Regions from separate parts of the Pseudoalteromonas sp. HF66 genome, predicted to be linked through region 1. Evidence: predicted binding sites of a transcription regulator. Region 1 holds the regulator's gene; each other region holds the start of a gene.
What was found. Region 1 encodes ArgR, which controls arginine synthesis, uptake and breakdown. Its sites were predicted from a motif close to ANTGAATANNTATTCANT; they were not measured.
Positions count from the first base shown of each region.

Region 2: argC (N-acetyl-gamma-glutamyl-phosphate reductase) is a predicted target of ArgR. The motif match lies at 3,047-3,064, and genes of this name have one in related genera.
Region 3: gltB (glutamate synthase large subunit) is a predicted target of ArgR. The motif match lies at 3,987-4,004, and genes of this name have one in related genera.

Region 1 covers NZ_JAATOU010000006.1:178,955-184,936, reverse strand. Annotated here, with positions in the region: gene HCZ11_RS08555 (ABC transporter ATP-binding protein) at 1-940, shown strand, start outside; gene HCZ11_RS08550 (Dyp-type peroxidase) at 993-1,892, shown strand; gene argR (transcriptional regulator ArgR) at 1,889-2,356, opposite strand; gene mdh (malate dehydrogenase) at 2,582-3,517, shown strand; gene ispB (octaprenyl diphosphate synthase) at 3,624-4,595, opposite strand; gene rplU (50S ribosomal protein L21) at 5,006-5,317, shown strand; gene rpmA (50S ribosomal protein L27) at 5,334-5,591, shown strand; gene cgtA (Obg family GTPase CgtA) at 5,754-5,982, shown strand, end outside.
Region 2 covers NZ_JAATOU010000011.1:47,448-53,429, reverse strand. Annotated here, with positions in the region: gene HCZ11_RS12235 (argininosuccinate synthase) at 1-191, opposite strand, end outside; gene HCZ11_RS12230 (ornithine carbamoyltransferase) at 201-1,121, opposite strand; gene argB (acetylglutamate kinase) at 1,129-1,890, opposite strand; gene argC (N-acetyl-gamma-glutamyl-phosphate reductase) at 1,890-2,900, opposite strand; gene argE (acetylornithine deacetylase) at 3,122-4,273, shown strand; gene panP (pyridoxal-dependent aspartate 1-decarboxylase PanP) at 4,307-5,935, opposite strand.
Region 3 covers NZ_JAATOU010000003.1:105,882-111,863, reverse strand. Annotated here, with positions in the region: gene gltB (glutamate synthase large subunit) at 1-3,886, opposite strand, end outside; gene HCZ11_RS04830 (efflux RND transporter periplasmic adaptor subunit) at 4,582-5,835, shown strand; gene HCZ11_RS04825 (ABC transporter ATP-binding protein) at 5,857-5,982, shown strand, end outside.

The DNA.
Region 1 (5,982 bases):
TGGCGCAAGTGGCTGTGGCAAAACCACCACCTTAAAGGCAATCGCGGGGATTTTACAGCCCGAGCAAGGCTATATGAGCATAGATTCAAATGTGGTCAATGATAGCGGACTATTTGTTGCACCTGAAAAACGTAATATCGGCATGATGTTTCAAGACTATGCGTTATTCCCTCATCTAACGGTTAGTGACAACATTGCGTTTGGCCTCAGTAATATGAGCAAAGCACAAAAGCGTGAGCGCGTGGACGAAATGCTCAGCCTTGTTAAATTAGATGGTTGTGCTGGACGTTACCCTCATCAACTTTCAGGTGGTCAGCAGCAACGAGTCGCGATTGCTCGTGCTCTTGCTTATAAGCCAAGCTTATTATTACTTGATGAGCCATTTTCGAATATTGACACACAAGTACGCTTTGAGCTTATTGCAGATATACGTCGCATTATTAAAGATCAGCAGGTATCTGCGGTATTTGTTACCCACTCGAAGGAAGAAGCTTTCGCCTTTGCCGACACACTTGCGGTTATGCATGGTGGAAAAATCGCCCAACAGGGCTCCGCGGAGCAGTTATTTAGCCAACCTAACTCAAAGGTGGTTGCAGAGTTTCTTGGTACGGGCATATACTTAACGGCGAAAGTATTAACGCCAACTGAATACGAAACGGCGTTTGGTGTGGTTCACTCATTGACGGCGAACAATGTAGATTGTCAGCAAGGTCAAGTGTACATAAGACCGCACTATATTCAGTTGTGTGAAGCTGCTCACAGTGACGCAAACAGTTTAACAATCTTGCAAAGACGCTTTATCGGTACGCGTTATGTGTATCGTATCAATATTGCAGGGCAAGAGTGTGAAGTTGCCGCAGAGCAAGATCGCGTGTTAGCTGTTGAGCAGCCTGTAAAAATAAAAATAATGCCGCACACAGTCAATTTTTTTCATGATTAATCAATCTTGAATCCTTGGCTAGGTGCAAATAACGAGAAGCTAAGGATTCACTATGGCGCAAGCGCAATCTGGGATTTGTGCTGAAGCAAACTTACATGGTTTGCACCTGTTTTTTAATGTTTACGATGGCCATGATGAGTCATTACGTAAAAAACTAAAACGCGTCAGCGTTATTCAAGATGAGTTTGCAGATCAGTTCTCTGAAGCCATGCTGTCGTGCGTGGTTGCCCTTGGTGCTCAGTATTGGCCGCATATCCTGCCCGAATTTATTCCAAGTCAATTACAAAGCTTTCCTAATGTGACTCATAGTGAGCATGTGATCAGTGCACAGCCTTTTGACTTGTTTGTACAAATTCGCTCAGACCGCGAAGATGTAAACCATCTATTTGCTCTGCAAATTCTAAAGTTATTAACACCGGATGTAGAGCTGGTGGAGCAGGTACGTAATTTTCGGTTTTTAGATGGGCGTGATTTTAATGGCTTTATTTATGCTGGTGATACCCCTCATGGTCGTCAAAAGCGTAGCACGGCTCTTATCAACAAACCGGGGCACTTTGAAGACCAAGGCAGCTATATTCATGTGCAGCGTTTTGTGCATGACTTGAGTGTCTGGCAGCATTTGTCGTTGTTCGAGCAAGAACAAATCATGGGGCGTACGCGTCTTGATAATACCTTGATTGTGCCTGCTGTAGAAACTAGTCATGCGGTTCGCAGTGAACTAAAAGATGAGCACGGTCAGCCACTATTACTTAATCAAAGCATGCCATTTGGAGATGTGCATAAACAGGGGATTTTGATGGTTTCGTGTGCGGCGCAAGGGGATGCGTTTGAGCAGGTATTAAAGAGCCGGTTAGGGCAGGGCGATTGCTATGATCATTGGCTCGATTTTACTCAAGCCGATATGGGATCTGCGTTTTTCGCCCCGTCAGTAAACTTTTTAAAGCAGCTTTAAACTGTATCGAATAAAGTGCGCACGCGATCAAGCGTGACATCGATTTCTGAAATCTTCGCAGGGGCGATAAAAATAGTGTCGTCGCCTGCAATAGTGCCTAGTACACCATCCGCCTTACCTAGAGAATCAAGTAATCGAGCAATTAATTGAGCTGCGCCTGGGCTAGTACGAATAATGATCATCATTTCGTTATGCATAATATCGATAACAAGCTGACGCAGCGGGCTTTTCGCTGTTGGTACACCCATTTCAGCCGGTAAACAATAAACCATTTCTTGCTTTGCATTACGGGTACGTACAGCACCGAACTTGCTTAACATGCGAGAGACTTTACTTTGGCTAATATTATCAAAGCCTTGCTCTTTCAATGCTTCGACAATCTCACCTTGTGAGCCGAAGTTTTCTTCTTTTAATAGCGCTTTAAACGCTTTGATTAGTGCTTCTTGTTTGTCTTGTGGTTGCATGTTGCCGTTTCTTTATTCATAAAATGTGGAGTAATTCTACACAACTCTGCATATTTATGCAGTATTAGTTTACAAAGTCGTCCAAAATGCTGTGTCTTTACAGCTAAGTTTACAACTATGGTCGAAATTATACGCGAAATAAGCAGGATAAATTTGTTTTTAGTCGCTAATTTCATTATCTTTAGGGCCACAAATATTTCCTACCTCAAATTACGGAGAATTCCAATGAAAGTTGCTGTTTTAGGCGCAGCTGGCGGTATCGGCCAAGCATTGTCTTTATTATTAAAAACAAGTTTACCTGCAGGTTCTGAATTATCGTTATATGATGTTGCCCCTGTTGTTCCTGGTGTAGCGGTTGATCTTTCTCACATCCCAACAGACGTTAAAGTTGAAGGCTTTGGTGCTGACAACTTAGACGCAGCATTAGCTGGTTGTGATATCGTTCTTATCCCAGCGGGTATGCCACGTAAGCCTGGCATGGACCGTGCGGACCTTTTCAACGTAAACGCAGGTATCATCAAAACATTAGCTGAAGGCATCGTTAAAAACTGTCCTAAAGCGTTAGTAGGTATTATCACTAACCCAGTAAACGGCACTGTGCCAATCGTTGCTGAAGTATTCAAAAAAGCGGGTACTTACGATGCTAACCGTGTATTCGGTATCACAACGCTTGACGTGATCCGTTCAGAAGCTTTTGTAGCTGAACTTAAAGGTTTAAGCGCAACTGAAGTTAAAGTTCCAGTGATCGGTGGTCACTCAGGTACTACAATCCTTCCTCTTCTTTCTCAAGTTGAAGGTGTTACTTTCACTGATGAAGAAGTTGCAGCATTAACACCACGTATCCAAAACGCAGGTACTGAAGTTGTTAACGCTAAAGCCGGTGGCGGTTCAGCAACTCTTTCAATGGGGGCAGCAGCAGCGCGCTTCTGTATGTCTTTAGTGAAAGGCCTACAAGGTGAAGAAGTTGTTGATTATGCATACGTTGCAGTTGAAAACGGTGACGCAGCATACTTCGCACACCCAGTACGTCTAGGTAAAAACGGCGTTGAAGAAATCCTTTCTTACGGTGAGTTAAGTGCATTCGAAGAGCAAGCTAAAAACGACATGCTAGCTACACTTAACAAAGACATCCAAGAAGGTGTTGATTTCATCAACGGTTAATTCCGCCGGATGATAGGCGCTTTGCTTATTCGTTAACTTAGTAAAAGCGCTGAAAACAAAAAAGCCTGCAAATGCAGGCTTTTTTAATGGCTCGAATAAATAGAGTTTAATGATCGCGGGCAACGGCGATGCGGGCCAAACTCTCTAATGCTTGTTTGTAAGGTGTGTCTGGTAAGAAAGCAATACAAGCAATCGCTTTGTTAGCTTCTTGTTCTGCTTTTTGCATCGCAAACTCAAGCGCTTTAGTGTCAGCTAGTGCTGCTAGAATGCTCTCTAAGTGATCCATACCATTACCAAGCTCAATAGCTTCTCGTACCAGCTTAACTTGCTCGGGAGTGCCTTTTTGCATTGCGTAGATAAGCGGTAGGGTAGGTTTACCTTCAGCTAAATCATCGCCAATGTTTTTACCAAGTTGCTCGGCATCGGCGTTGTAATCAAGGACATCATCTACTAGTTGGAATGCAGTCCCAAGATGCATTCCGTATAAGTTTAATGCTTCAAGGGTTTGTTCATCTTGCTCAGTAATAATTGCGGCAAGGCCTGTTGCAGCTTCGAACAATTTGGCTGTTTTGCTGTAAATAACCTGCATGTAGCTTTGTTCTGTGGTGTCAGGGTCGTTACAGTTCATTAGCTGTAATACTTCACCTTCAGCGATGACATTCGTTGCATCAGCCAAAATTTGCATAATTGGCATTTTTCCAAGGCCAACCATTAGCTGAAACGAACGTGTATAGATAAAATCACCCACCAATACGCTTGCTGCATTACCGAACTCAGCATTTGCTGTAGGTGTGCCGCGGCGCAAATGTGACTCGTCGACAACGTCGTCATGCAATAAAGTAGCGGTATGAATAAATTCGATGATAGTGGCAAGCGTAATGTGGTCTTTACCCTCATAACCGAGTGCTTTTGCCGCTAAAATGGCCAACATAGGACGAACGCGTTTACCGCCGCTGTTTACTATGTATAAACCGAGTTGGTTAACCAAAGCGACATCTGAACGCATTTGGGCATGTATAAGTTGATTGACGTCATCCATTTCATTTTCGATTAACGTCTGGATAGCTTTTATATCCATTGATCTCCGAGCCAATATTTATGGGTATACGGGGCTGATTGTACAACAAAAAAAGCACTTGCTCGATATTTTGTGATGATTCATTAAAAAAACACTGTAAAGTTTTTTATTTGAGATCAATTTTGCCGAGATAAATTTATAACCTTGATTAATAAGTGATCAGCTTTTTGAATTTTTAAAATGCGTATTATTAGCGTAATTTAATTGTCATGAGATCGTAAAAACCGCTTGGCATGTGGTGTTTTTAAGATAGAATAGAGAAAAATATTGAATTGCTCTCAATGCAGCTATTTTTTATTCATTTTATCGAAAAAGAGGCTTGCTAGTTTTTGCACATTAGCGTAAACTTCGCGCCCTATTGAAGAATATTTTAGTTGCGTCGATTTGAGGGCGCACAGACGGAGTTAATTATGTACGCGGTTTTCCAAAGTGGTGGTAAACAGCACCGTGTGACTGAAGGTCAAACAATTCGTCTTGAGAAATTAGACGTTGAAACTGGTGCAGCAGTTGAATTTGATTCAGTACTTTTAGTTGCTGATGGTGAGAAAATCGAGATCGGTGTACCGTTCGTAAACGGTGGTAAAGTAACAGCTGAGGTTGTTTCACACGGTCGCGGTGAGAAAGTTAAGATTGTTAAATTTAGACGTCGTAAGCATTCTCGTAAGCAAATGGGCCATCGTCAATGGTTCACTGAAGTTAAAATCACTGGCATTAGCGCTTAATTAGAGGTACTGAGAAATGGCACATAAAAAAGCAGCTGGTAGTACTCGTAACGGTCGCGATTCAGAAAGCAAACGCCTAGGTGTTAAGCGTTTTGGTGGCGAATCAGTTCTAGCGGGTAGCATCATTGTTCGTCAACGTGGTACTCGTTTCCACGCTGGCGCAAACGTAGGTATCGGTAAAGACCACACTATCTTCGCAAAAGCAGATGGTAAAGTTCAATTCGAACAGAAAGGTCCTTTAAACCGTAAATACGTAAATATCGTAGCTGAGTAATCATCTCGATATTTGAAAAACCCCGCCTTTGCGGGGTTTTTTGTTTTAAGGCACATAATAGTGCGTATAAATATATACCTAAGCACCTTGGCATTGGGTGCTGAATAGGGCACTTAGGTATATAATAGAGTTATTAACAAGCCAATCTTAAAGTGAGTAATCATGAAGTTTGTAGATGAAGTAGAAATTCGTTGTGACGCGGGTGATGGCGGCAGCGGTGTCGTATCTTTCCGACGTGAAAAATATGTACCAGATGGCGGTCCTGATGGCGGCGACGGCGGCGATGGCGGCAGCGTTTATCTACAAGCCGATGAAAACTTAAATACGTTAATTGATTACCAATTTGAGCGTTTTCATAAAGCAGAGCGCGGCACAAATGGTCAAAGCCGTA
Region 2 (5,982 bases), on a different contig from region 1:
ACGATGTGGCACTCTGAGGCACCCGAAGCAATTGCTTTTTCTTCAACGCCTTCAAGCTCTTCAGCACCTTGGCCTACATCAGCAACAAACGCGATTACTTCACAGCCGTAGTTTTCTTTTAACCATGGCACAATTGCCGATGTATCAAGACCACCAGAATAGGCTAATACGACTTTTTTAATTGAACTCATTGGTGTTCCTTAAACAAAATTTGGATTTAATAATGTGACAAGTAGAGCATTTTGCGCGTGCATACGATTCTCTGCTTGTTGAATAATTTTTGATGCTGGGCCATCCATTACCTCAGAGGTAATTTCAAACTCACGATGCGCTGGCTGACAATGCAGTACAGTTTGCGCACCCGTTTTCTCTAATAGGGCTTGATTGAGCTGATAAGGCATATATTTAGCTTTCACCTGCTCAAGCGGTGTTTTATCACCCATTGAAACCCAGGTATCAGCATAGACTGCATTTGCTCCGACTGCCGCCTCAATTCTGTCACTGACCATTACCGAAGCACCATTCATCGCTGCAATTTGCTCTGCTTGCTTAAGAATTTGTGAATCCGGTGAGCTACCTTTAGGACAAACAGCTACAAAATCAGTGCCTAACGTGGCAGCTAATAACATGAGAGAGTGTGTTACGTTGTTACCTTCACCTAAGTAAGCAAGCTTAAGCTTACTTACGTCGCCATGTACTTCTTGTAGCGTCAAAAAGTCTGCAAGTGCTTGGCATGGGTGATATAAATCACATAAGCTATTCACTACAGGCACAGATGAATACTCAGCAAGCGTAGTCAATGTTTTGTGTGCATACACGCGAGCAACAATGCCATCAGCCCAAGCTGACATATTGAGAGCAAAGTCTTTAACCGATTCACGACCACCCATAGCACCGTTTTGTGAATCTAGATAAACCGCGTGACCACCCAGTTTATTAATACCTATATCAAATGATAAACGTGTACGTAAACTTGGCTTTTCAAAAAGTGTAACGACAGATTTGCCTGCTAATGCTTGGCTAAAGTCTGCTGGATTTGCTTTAATTTTTTGCGCTAAATTAAGTAATTTAAGAGCGCCCTTTTGATCTAATTCAAGACCGTTTAAGAAATTTTTTAACATGAAATACCTATGGTGTAATTTTTGTTCCTACATGCTCGCCTTTTAATAAGGCGACTAAATTTTCTGGCTTTAGCCAGCTGGAGATATACACACCACGTCGTAAATGTTGGGCAGCAAGAAGGCTGGTCTTTACTTTGACCTCCATCCCGCCCTGAATAACTCCTTCAAGGATTAGTGTTTCGATTTGCTGCGTATTAAGGTGATGTAGTGGCTGCTTATTTGCATCAAGCACAGCTTCTACGTCAGTCATAAAAATAAGTTCTGCATCGAGTTCTTTAGCAATAGCCGCCGCGGCTTCATCCGCATTGACGTTGTACCATTGACCATCTTCGCCAAAGCCAATAGAGCTCACCAGTGGTAAACGACCTTGCCCAAGTAAGCTTGGCAATACGCTGTCACAACTACCTGAACACTGGCCAACTTGCGCCAATACTTTAAGTTTTTCAGATACCAGTACACCCGCTTCATAAAGGCTTAAACCCACAGGTTTGTGGCCAGCGCTGATTGCTTGACTCATCAATTGTTTATTGGCACAACCTGCCAGGGCGCCAACAATATAAGGCATTTGCTCATTTGGGCTAATACGTAAGCCTTGATGTTTTGCTGTTACAAAGCCTGCGTCTTTAAGCCAAGCATCAACCAAGGCTCCACCACCATGCACAATGACAAAGTTATCTTGTTGCTCAGTGGCTAAAACATCAAAAAGAGCTTTTGCAGCATCAGCGCTATTTAGCACAGCACCACCGACTTTAATGATCCAAGTTTTCATTACAGCGCTCCTACTAAACCAGTGTGGTGAGGTTCACCCATAGCTAAATTAATACACTGTAATGCTTGCCCAGCCGCGCCTTTTAATAGGTTATCAATTGCTGACATAACAATGAGTTGTTCACCTTTTTGTTGCCATGCAATATCAACAAATGGTTGTTTAGCCACGCCTTTAATACTCGGAACTTTATTTCCAAGTAAACGGATTAAAGGCTCATTAGCTAACACTTGATATGCTGCATCCACTTGCTCTGCTGTCACACCTGGCTTTAATTGCACATAAATAGTTTCTAAAATTCCACGGGGGAAATTACCTAAATGAGGGGTGAATAACACAGGGTGACCAAGGTGCTGCTCAATCTCAGGTGTGTGTCTGTGATTAAATAAACCATAAGGGGCAAGTGATACTTCACAAAAATGCGTATTAACACTGGCTTTTCTACCTGCGCCAGTAACTCCAGACACAGCATTAACAATAATGGCTTGCTCAGCTAATAAACCAGCTTCTTTAAGTGGTTTTAAAGAATTGAGTGCTGCTGTTGGGTAACAACCTGCTACAGCAACAAGCTTTGCTGTACTTATAGCATCGCTATTCCATTCAGCTAAGCCATAAGCCGCTTGCTCTAAAAGCTCAGGGTGTTCATGTGCGAAACCGTAATAAGTTAGGTAATCCTCATTCCCAGCTAAACGGAAACCACCAGACAGGTCGAATACTTTTTTACCCATGGCTAAAAATTGTGGTGCAAGGTCAACGCTTACCTTGTGATCTGTACATAGACATACATAGTCCGCATTACTTTCGATATCCTTATACGCTTGGGCAGTCAGAGGCTGTAGTGGATACTCTAACAATCCAAGGTGCTCTGGATATAAATCGCTTAATAATTTGCCTTTATCTAAGCTTCCTTCAGATACATAACATGCTTTCAGGGTCAGTTTTGGGTGCTTAGCAACTAAACTTGCTAGCTCTGCGCCGCTATAACCACTTGCGCCAATAATCACTACATTCATTGCTTACTTTTACCTATTCAATCTATTTATCGATACGCCTAAAAATACTCGCTCAAATGCGAATAAAAACACTGTCTAAAGTAATGAAATCAGGTTATCGTCGTTTCGTGTTCATCGTAAAGCTTTACTAATATTTATGCTTAAAAAGTGAATTGATATTCATCATAAATACTTTTATATTGTTATGCAATTAGATTGAATAATTATTTTTGGATTTTTTTATGTCGCTACCCTCTTTTTTATCTATGTATCAGCAGCTAATTGCTGCTCCTTCAATTAGCGCGATTGAAGATTCTTTGTGCATGAGCAATAAAGGGGTTATTACCTTGCTCGCACAGTGGTGCGAAAGCCTTGGGTTTACATGTGAAATCACAGAGCTTGAAAACGGTAAAGGGCGTTACAACTTATTAGCTAGACGTGGTGAAGGAGACGGCGGTTTAATGCTTGCCGGCCATACTGACACTGTACCATTTGATGATAGTCGTTGGAATTATGATCCGTTCAAACTCAGCGAAGATAACAATAAACTTTATGGTTTAGGTAGTATTGATATGAAAGGCTTTTTTTCTTTCGTACTGCAAGCTATTAGCGAACTTGATGCAAGCAAGCAAACTGAGCCTCTATTAATTCTAGCCACAGCCGACGAAGAAACTACAATGGCGGGTGCACAGCAAATCTGCCGTCACCCGAACTTAAAACCTGCACGCTGTATTATTGGTGAGCCAACAGATATGACTCCGGTATTTACACATAAAGGTCATATGAGTACAGCTATTCGCGTAATTGGTCGCTCGGGCCATAGCTCAGATCCTGAACGAGGTTTGAACGCCATCGAAGTCATGCATAAAATGATTACAAAATTGTTAATCATAAAAGAAGAATTAAAGAATAAATATTCAGTAGAACACTTTGAAATTCCGTACCCTACTTTGAACCTTGGCCATATTCATGGCGGTGATAATGCCAACCGCATTTGCGGCTGCTGTGAAATGCATATTGATATGCGACCGTTACCCGGTTTAAGTGTACAAGAACTACAAGCGATTTTGCTTAGTGCCGCAGAGGAAATTAATACTCAATACCCCAACGCAGTGAGTGTTATCGATATGCATGAACCAATCCCTGCGTTTAGCGGAAGTACAGATACTGCACTTGTGAAACTGGCCGAAAAAGTCTCCGGTCAGCCAGCTGTCGCTGTAAACTATTGTACAGAAGCCCCTTTTATTCAACAACTTGGCTGCGAAACAATTGTCATGGGGCCAGGCTCAATTAACCAAGCTCACCAACCAGATGAGTTTTTAGCGATGGAAAAAATCAAACCTTCGCAAGCGATTATCAGTAACATGATCAAAGCTAGCTGCTTTAACGACTAATTAAAAAAGGAGCATCATGCTCCTTTTTTATCACTAACTCATATATTTACTTAAGTACTTTTTAAATACTGGGTCAGTTTTCGCTAGCTCTTTTTGCTCCGCTAAAATATCTTTTAGAATAGCTTTTGAGGTTAATGGATTGGCTAATACGACACGAAAAACTACGGTGGGTTGATGGTCATATTTTGCTGGTGTTAAACGAGTACGAGATACAAAAGAGCGTCCAGCTTCACGCTGGCGCTTTTGCATACTTGCAGTGAAGCGATTCAACGAAGCGTAAATATCTAATTTAGTTTCTTCGTTAGCACCTTTGAGCTTAGCTTGAATTTCTTTTGGAACGTAACGATATGTTAATAGGCACAGCTCAGGTTCAGAGATTAACTCAAAATCTTCATCTTGTTTGATCATTTCGGCAAAAGTGCGCGCTTTAACAATACTACGGTCAATCAACATCTCGTAGCCTTTACGGCCAATAACACGTAAGCAAGCATGCACTAACATTGCCATACCTGGGCGGCTTCCCTCTAATGTATGACTACCTAAATCTTTAGAGCCTTTACGAAGAATATATTCAGCATGATGCTCAATAGCATCTGTCGCAGCGGGGTCTTTAAATAACACAAGACCCGCGCCCATTGGCACATACATTTGTTTATGCGCATCAATAGTAATTGAGTCAGCACGTTCAATACCGCTTAAAAGATGGCGATAGTTTGAAGAAAGTAAGGTTGACCCACCCCATGCGGCGTCCACATGAAAATGACAGCCAAGCTCTTCGCTTAAATCAGCCATTTCATTTAGCGGGTCTATGCTGCCAGTTTCTGTCGTCCCAGCAACACCAACGAGTGCCATTACCTTTATACCAGACGCTTCCAGTTCATGGGCTTTTTTGCGCATAGCATCGACATCAACTTTATTATTTTCGCCTGTCGCAATTGCGACAATGTTATCGCGACCAATACCTAGCAAATCAACAGTCTTGCCTAATGAATAGTGACCTCGCTCAGAAACCAGTACCGCTAAGCCTTTGTAACCATAGTGCAGCATCCCAGCGATTAATCCCTGTGCTGCAATACCTTTATAATCGCCATCGGCTTTCAATAAGCGGTTGCGAGCAATCCATAACGCAGTAATGTTAGCTACGGTTCCGCCTGAGCAAAATGCGCCTAAAGAGGTTTTTGCACTGTGCATCCACTTGCTATAAAAACTCTCAGCTTCGCCATAAGCAAGGTGATGCATCATCCCTAAGACTTGTCTTTCAAGTGGGGTGAATGCCTTTGAGGTTTCAATTTTTACTAAATTTTGGTTAAGACCTACCATTAACTTAGAAAGCGGTAATACAAAATGCGGTAACGCTGAGGTCATATGACCAATGAAGCTTGGTGCAGCCGTATGAACAGAATGAGCAACTAACTGCTCCATAATGTCTTGAGCATAATCAGAAACAAAAGTTGGCTCTTCTGGAATAGTGGCCGTTTGAAAGTCTTTTTCAATTTCGTGCAAAGGCTTTTCAATTGCAGCTATGTTCTCATTCAAGAACCCAGCTAAATTACTAGAAATTTCAGATTCGATTTTACTTAATGTCGAGTCTGGTGCTTCTGGCACCGTAAAAATACGAATCAAGCTTTCTTTAGAGGCGACGGCACAACGCTTTTGATCCATCCTAATACCCATAATTAGCAGCTAAAAATGCACCCGATGATGGAACA
Region 3 (5,982 bases), on a different contig from region 1:
AGTCATTCGCATCACCAACAAGCGTCATTTCAAGACCACCTGCATTCCACACACCAAATGATTGACCTGCTGTACCATGGAGCTCAATAGAAACAGGATCAGCAGCCATACCTTGGTTACCATGTTTTGACGCAATATAACCCGATAGCATAGCCCCTACTGAGCGGTCTGTATTGCAAATACGGTTAACCAGCGAGATACCTGATTTTTCATCAATTGCTTGCTTCGCTTTTTCAAGTAAGGTTTCGTTTAGCTGACCTAAGTAGTGTGAGCTATTAGGCACACTACAATACAAGGTTTCACCCGTTGGGTTGTTTGGTACGGCAATAACTGAAGACAAATCAACTTTCTTTTGTTTCTCTGTCTTGCCTTCAATTGCTTCAAGTAAGTCCAAACGACCTATTAAATCTGTTAAGCGAGTTACACCAAGGCTTGCCATAATTTGGCGCGCTTCTTCGGCAATAAACTTAAAGTAGTTCATCGCCATTTCTGGCAGACCATGATAATGCTTTTGACGCAGCGTATCGTCTTGCGTTGCAACACCGGTCGCACAGTTATTTAGGTGACAAATACGTAGGTATTTACAACCAAGAGCTACCATAGGCCCAGTACCAAAACCAAAGCTTTCAGCACCTAAAATAGCCGCCTTAATGATATCTAGACCCGTTTTAAGGCCACCATCTGTTTGTAGACGAATACGGTGACGTAAACCATTTTCTACTAACGCCTGTTGAGTTTCAGCAAGACCAAGCTCCCAAGGACTACCTGCATACTTAACAGAAGTGAGCGGGCTTGCACCTGTGCCACCGTCATAACCAGCAATGGTAATCAAATCGGCATAGGCTTTAGCTACACCTGTTGCGATAGTACCTACACCTGGTTCAGAAACTAGTTTCACAGAAATAAGTGCATCTGGATTTACTTGTTTTAAATCGAAAATAAGCTGAGCTAAATCTTCAATCGAGTAAATATCGTGATGTGGCGGAGGCGAAATCAAAGTCACACCCGGCACTGAATAACGTAATTTTGCAATATACGGCGTTACTTTTTCACCCGGTAATTGACCACCCTCACCTGGTTTTGCACCTTGCGCAACTTTAATCTGAATTACATCAGCGCTACGTAAGTAATGTGGTGTTACACCAAAACGACCTGAGGCAACCTGCTTAATACGCGAGTTTTTCTCTGTGCCGTAGCGAAGCTTGTCTTCACCACCTTCACCCGAGTTTGAGCAACCACCTAAACGGTTCATTGCAATTGCGAGTGCTTCATGCGCTTCTGGCGATAACGCACCAATACTCATTGCTGCAGAGTCAAAACGTTTGAACAGCTCAGTTGCAGGTTCAACATCATCAACACTCACACCTGTATCAGGGATCTTGACTGCCAACATGTCACGTAAATTGGTGATCGGGCGGTTATTTACTAAATCAGCATACGCTAAGTAATCTTTGTAATCCCCAGAGCGTACTGCTTTTTGCAGTGTTTGAATAACATCTGGGTTATAAGCATGGTACTCACCACCATGAACATATTTTAATAATCCGCCATGGCTCAATAATTTACGCTTACTAAAGGCCAGCTTATGAAGCTTACGTTGGTCATCATCAAAATCTGTAAAACAAGCCCCTTTAATACGACTAGCTACACCGTTAAAACAGGTTTCTACAACCGCATCTGATAAACCAACTGCCTCAAATAACATTGAACAGCGGTACGAAGCGACAGTACTGATGCCCATTTTCGACATGATTTTATACAGACCTTTGTTAATCGCATTACGATACGCAAGCGTTACTTCGCAATAGCTCTTATTCAGGGTCTTGTTATCGCTCATTGCAACTAATGATTCATAAGCAAGGTACGGATAAATTGCCGTTGCACCAAAACCAAGTAATACCGCAAATTGATGCGCATCACGGACACTGCCCGATTCGATGATGATATTAGATTCACAACGTAAGTTATTATCTACTAAACGCTTTTGAATTGAACCAACCGCCATCGCCGCAGGAATCGGTAAATGCGTTTCGCTAAAGTTACGATCACTTAAAATAAGCATGACACAGCCTGACGCCGCTTTTTCTTGTGCTTCATCACAGATACGTGTGATTGCTTTTTCTAAGCCTTCTTCTGCGGTGTAAGTGATATCAATTTTACAGTAGCTGTAGTGCTCATCGTCAGCATTGATCAGCTGTTGCATATCAGCGTACATCAAAATTGGCGTATCAAACTGTAAACGCTTAGCATGGCCGGTGGTTTCGTTAAATACGTTTTGCTCACTACCAATACAGGTTGCTAGTGACATAACGTGATTTTCACGAAGTGGGTCAATCGGTGGATTCGTTACTTGCGCAAACTTTTGTCGGAAGTAATCAAACAGTGAGCGATGGCCTTCTGACAGTACCGCAAATGGCGTGTCATCACCCATAGAACCCGTTGCTTCTTGACCATTTTCACCCATAACACGAATCACGCTATCAAGTTCTTCGTTGGTATAGCCAAACATTTTTTGATACTTAAGCAGTGTTTCGTCATCAAAAGAACGGTTACCCGCATCTTTTTCAGATAACTGTTCAAATGGCGTTAAACGCTTAACGTTTGCCTCTAGCCAGGCTTTATATGGGTGGCGAGATTTAAGGTCTTGGTCAATCTCATCTGAATGCCATATTTTCCCTTGATGAGTATCAATAACTAACAGCTCACCTGGTCCGACACGGCCTTTTTCAACGACTTCGTCTGGTGCGTAATCCCAAATGCCCACTTCAGAGGCAAGCGTGATAAATCCATCTTGGGTAATTACATAACGCGCCGGACGCAAGCCATTACGGTCAAGGTTACAAGCCGCGAAACGGCCGTCAGACATTACAATACCAGCTGGGCCATCCCATGGTTCCATATGCATTGAGTTGAAGTCATAGAACGCACGTAGGTCATCATCCATGGCACGGTTTTTCTGCCATGCTGGTGGCACAAGCATACGCATTGCACGGAATAAATCCATGCCTCCCGCTAAGAACAACTCAAGCATATTATCTAAGCTTGAAGAATCTGATCCGCTTTCGTTAACGAATGGTGCGGCTGATTGCAGATCTGGAATAAGTGGTGAGGCAAACTTATAAGCACGGGCACGTGCCCATTGGCGGTTACCTTGAATCGTATTAATTTCACCATTATGCGCTAAATAGCGGAAAGGTTGAGCTAAAGGCCAACGAGGCTGTGTATTAGTAGAAAAACGTTGGTGGAATACACAAATCGCACTGGTCATGCGAATGTCAGCTAAGTCTAAATAAAAGTTAGGTAAGTCTACAGGCATCATCAAGCCTTTATAGACAGTGACCAAACCAGATAAACTGGCAATATAAAAGTGTTCATCGTTTTCGAGGCGCTTTTCAGCACGACGACGCGCTACATACAAGCGACGTTCTAAATCTTTTGGACGCCAGCCTTCTGGTGCGCTAACAAAAATTTGTTCAAAGCCTGGTAGTTGTTTTTTTGCAATTGGCCCTAAACATGACGCATCGGTAGGTACTACGCGCCAGCCTTGAATACTCAAGGTTTCTTTTTCGAGTTCTTCACTCAACACATCTTTAGCTGTTTGCGCAAGTACAGGATCGGCATTTAAAAATACCATGCCAACGGCGTAGTTCTTACCTAAGTGCCAATCATGTTCGCTGGCAATAGCACGAAAGAAACTATCAGGTTTTTGCATTAATAAACCACAGCCATCACCAGTTTTACCATCTGCAGAAATACCACCACGGTGTTCCATGCGATCTAAGCCAGTGATTGCTGTTCGAATCAAGCGGTGACTCGCCTGACCATTGACCTGGGCTATTAAGCCAAAGCCACAATTATCTTTTTCTAATTTTGAGTCGTATAACATAGACCCCTCCCCTTGCTACAACGACTAGCGGTTCAGTCTTTTGTGACAGTGCTAGCAGACGAACAAAACTATCGCCAAATACCTCATGAGTCAATAGAGTTTTGAATACATATTCATATTCATGAATATTTCTCACTTAAAGGCACTTTCTAAATTCTATGCTATTTTTTTACATTTAGGCGTATTTCACCCGTTATTTTTTTATGACACTGGTGTCAAATTTAACAACTTGTAAAAAAACAATCTAAAACCAGCCTCTTTACGTTAACGTAAACTGCGCTTAATTATGAATAATTATTCACGATCTGAATATCAATGCAGTTTTTATGAGGTAACACCTAACGCTGCTGCATCATTATTTACTCTTGGCTTTAGCATAGTAACAAACTAGGTCTCTGAGCAGCCGACCTTAGTCGCAATGACTGACTTTCTTTACCCTCGCGTCAATAATCAGCAATTTAAAAGTGTCCGCAGCGGACACTTTTTCTGTCCGCGGACAGACATCTACTCATCAAAACAAATAAAAAAACAATATTATCAGCAACTTAATAATTGGCACGCTAATGGTATAGATAAGTCATCAGCGAAATTAAGGATTTCAAAATGTTCACTATCAGTTTGTTTATGGCTTCTCCGCTTACCATGATTGCCGTTGGCTTCATGATTGTATGTTTTGAGAATCGTAAGGAGTTATGATGATAAAGGATACCAGTGCCCAAGATATTACTGTGGCTAAAAAAAACACCATTAAGAAACCACTTATATTAGCAGTAGGTGTAATACTTGTTGGTGCGCTTGGCTTTCAAGCATTATTTGCCAGTAGCGATGGCAGCATTTCGGTTGATGCAGCAAGCCTACAAATTAGTGAAGTAAGCCAAAAGACGCTTACTAGAGATGTGGCAGCGAGCGGTAAAATCGTTGCAGCTAATGCGCCAAAAGTTTATAGCCCTGAACGAGGTTTTGTTGATTTAAAAGTAAAAGCCGGTGACAGCGTTGAAGTAAACGAAGTAATCGCCACCGTAACCAGCCCTGAGCTTACTAACGAATTAAAACAGCAACAATCAGTATTAGCACGATTAGAAGGTGAACTACAACGCAAGCAACTTGAAGCACGTCGACAAAAACTAAGCCTTACTAAAGCCCTTGATTTAGCACAGGTTGAACTAAATGCCGCAGACAGAGAAAACCGCCGAGCTAAACTCTCTATCGAAAAACATTTAATCAGCCAAATAGATTTAGAAAAAGCCGTTGATGACTTGGCCCGCGCCAAACTTTCCTTTAAACATGCAGAGCAAGAAGTCAGCTTAGCTAAAGATACCCTCGCATTTGAACTAAAAGCTGCAGAGCGCGATCTGACGCGTCAGCAACTCATCGTTGATGACTTATTTAGGCAGGTGAATGAACTCACAATTACTGCCAGTGTAAGCGGTATTGTTGGTAACTTATTAGTGCAGCAAAAAGAAGCCGTTACACAAAGCCAACCATTAATGACTTTGGTGGATTTAAGTAACTTTGAAGCTGAACTACAAGTACCAGAAAGCTATGCCAATGAGCTAGGTCTTGGTATGCAAGTTGAACTGACTTTAGGTGCCCGTCATGTAACAGGAACCTTATCGGCTATTTCACCGGAGGTGAATAATCGCGAGGTAACTACCCGCGTACGCTTTGACAGTGAGGTTTCTGGTATTCGCCAAAACCAACGCTTAACCGCACGTATTTTATTAGAGAATCGCGATGATGTATTGCAAGTAAAACGCGGTGCATTCTTACAGCAAGGTGGCACCCAGGCTTATAAAGTTGAAGGTGACATGGCTTATTTAATCGATATAAAAACCGGTGCTAGCAGTATCAATGCTGTCGAGATAATAGAAGGCGTAGAGCCTGGCGATAAGCTAATCATCTCGAATTACGACCGCTTTAAAAAAGCATCCACACTGGTTTTACGTTAACAAATAAAAGGAAAAATCAACATGCTTACAATGAACGACATCAGCAAAGTGTATCAAACTGACATGGTACAAACTCATGCCCTTCGCGACTTCAACCTACAAGTAGATGAAGGTGAATTTATTGCAGTAACTGGCCCAAGTGGCTCG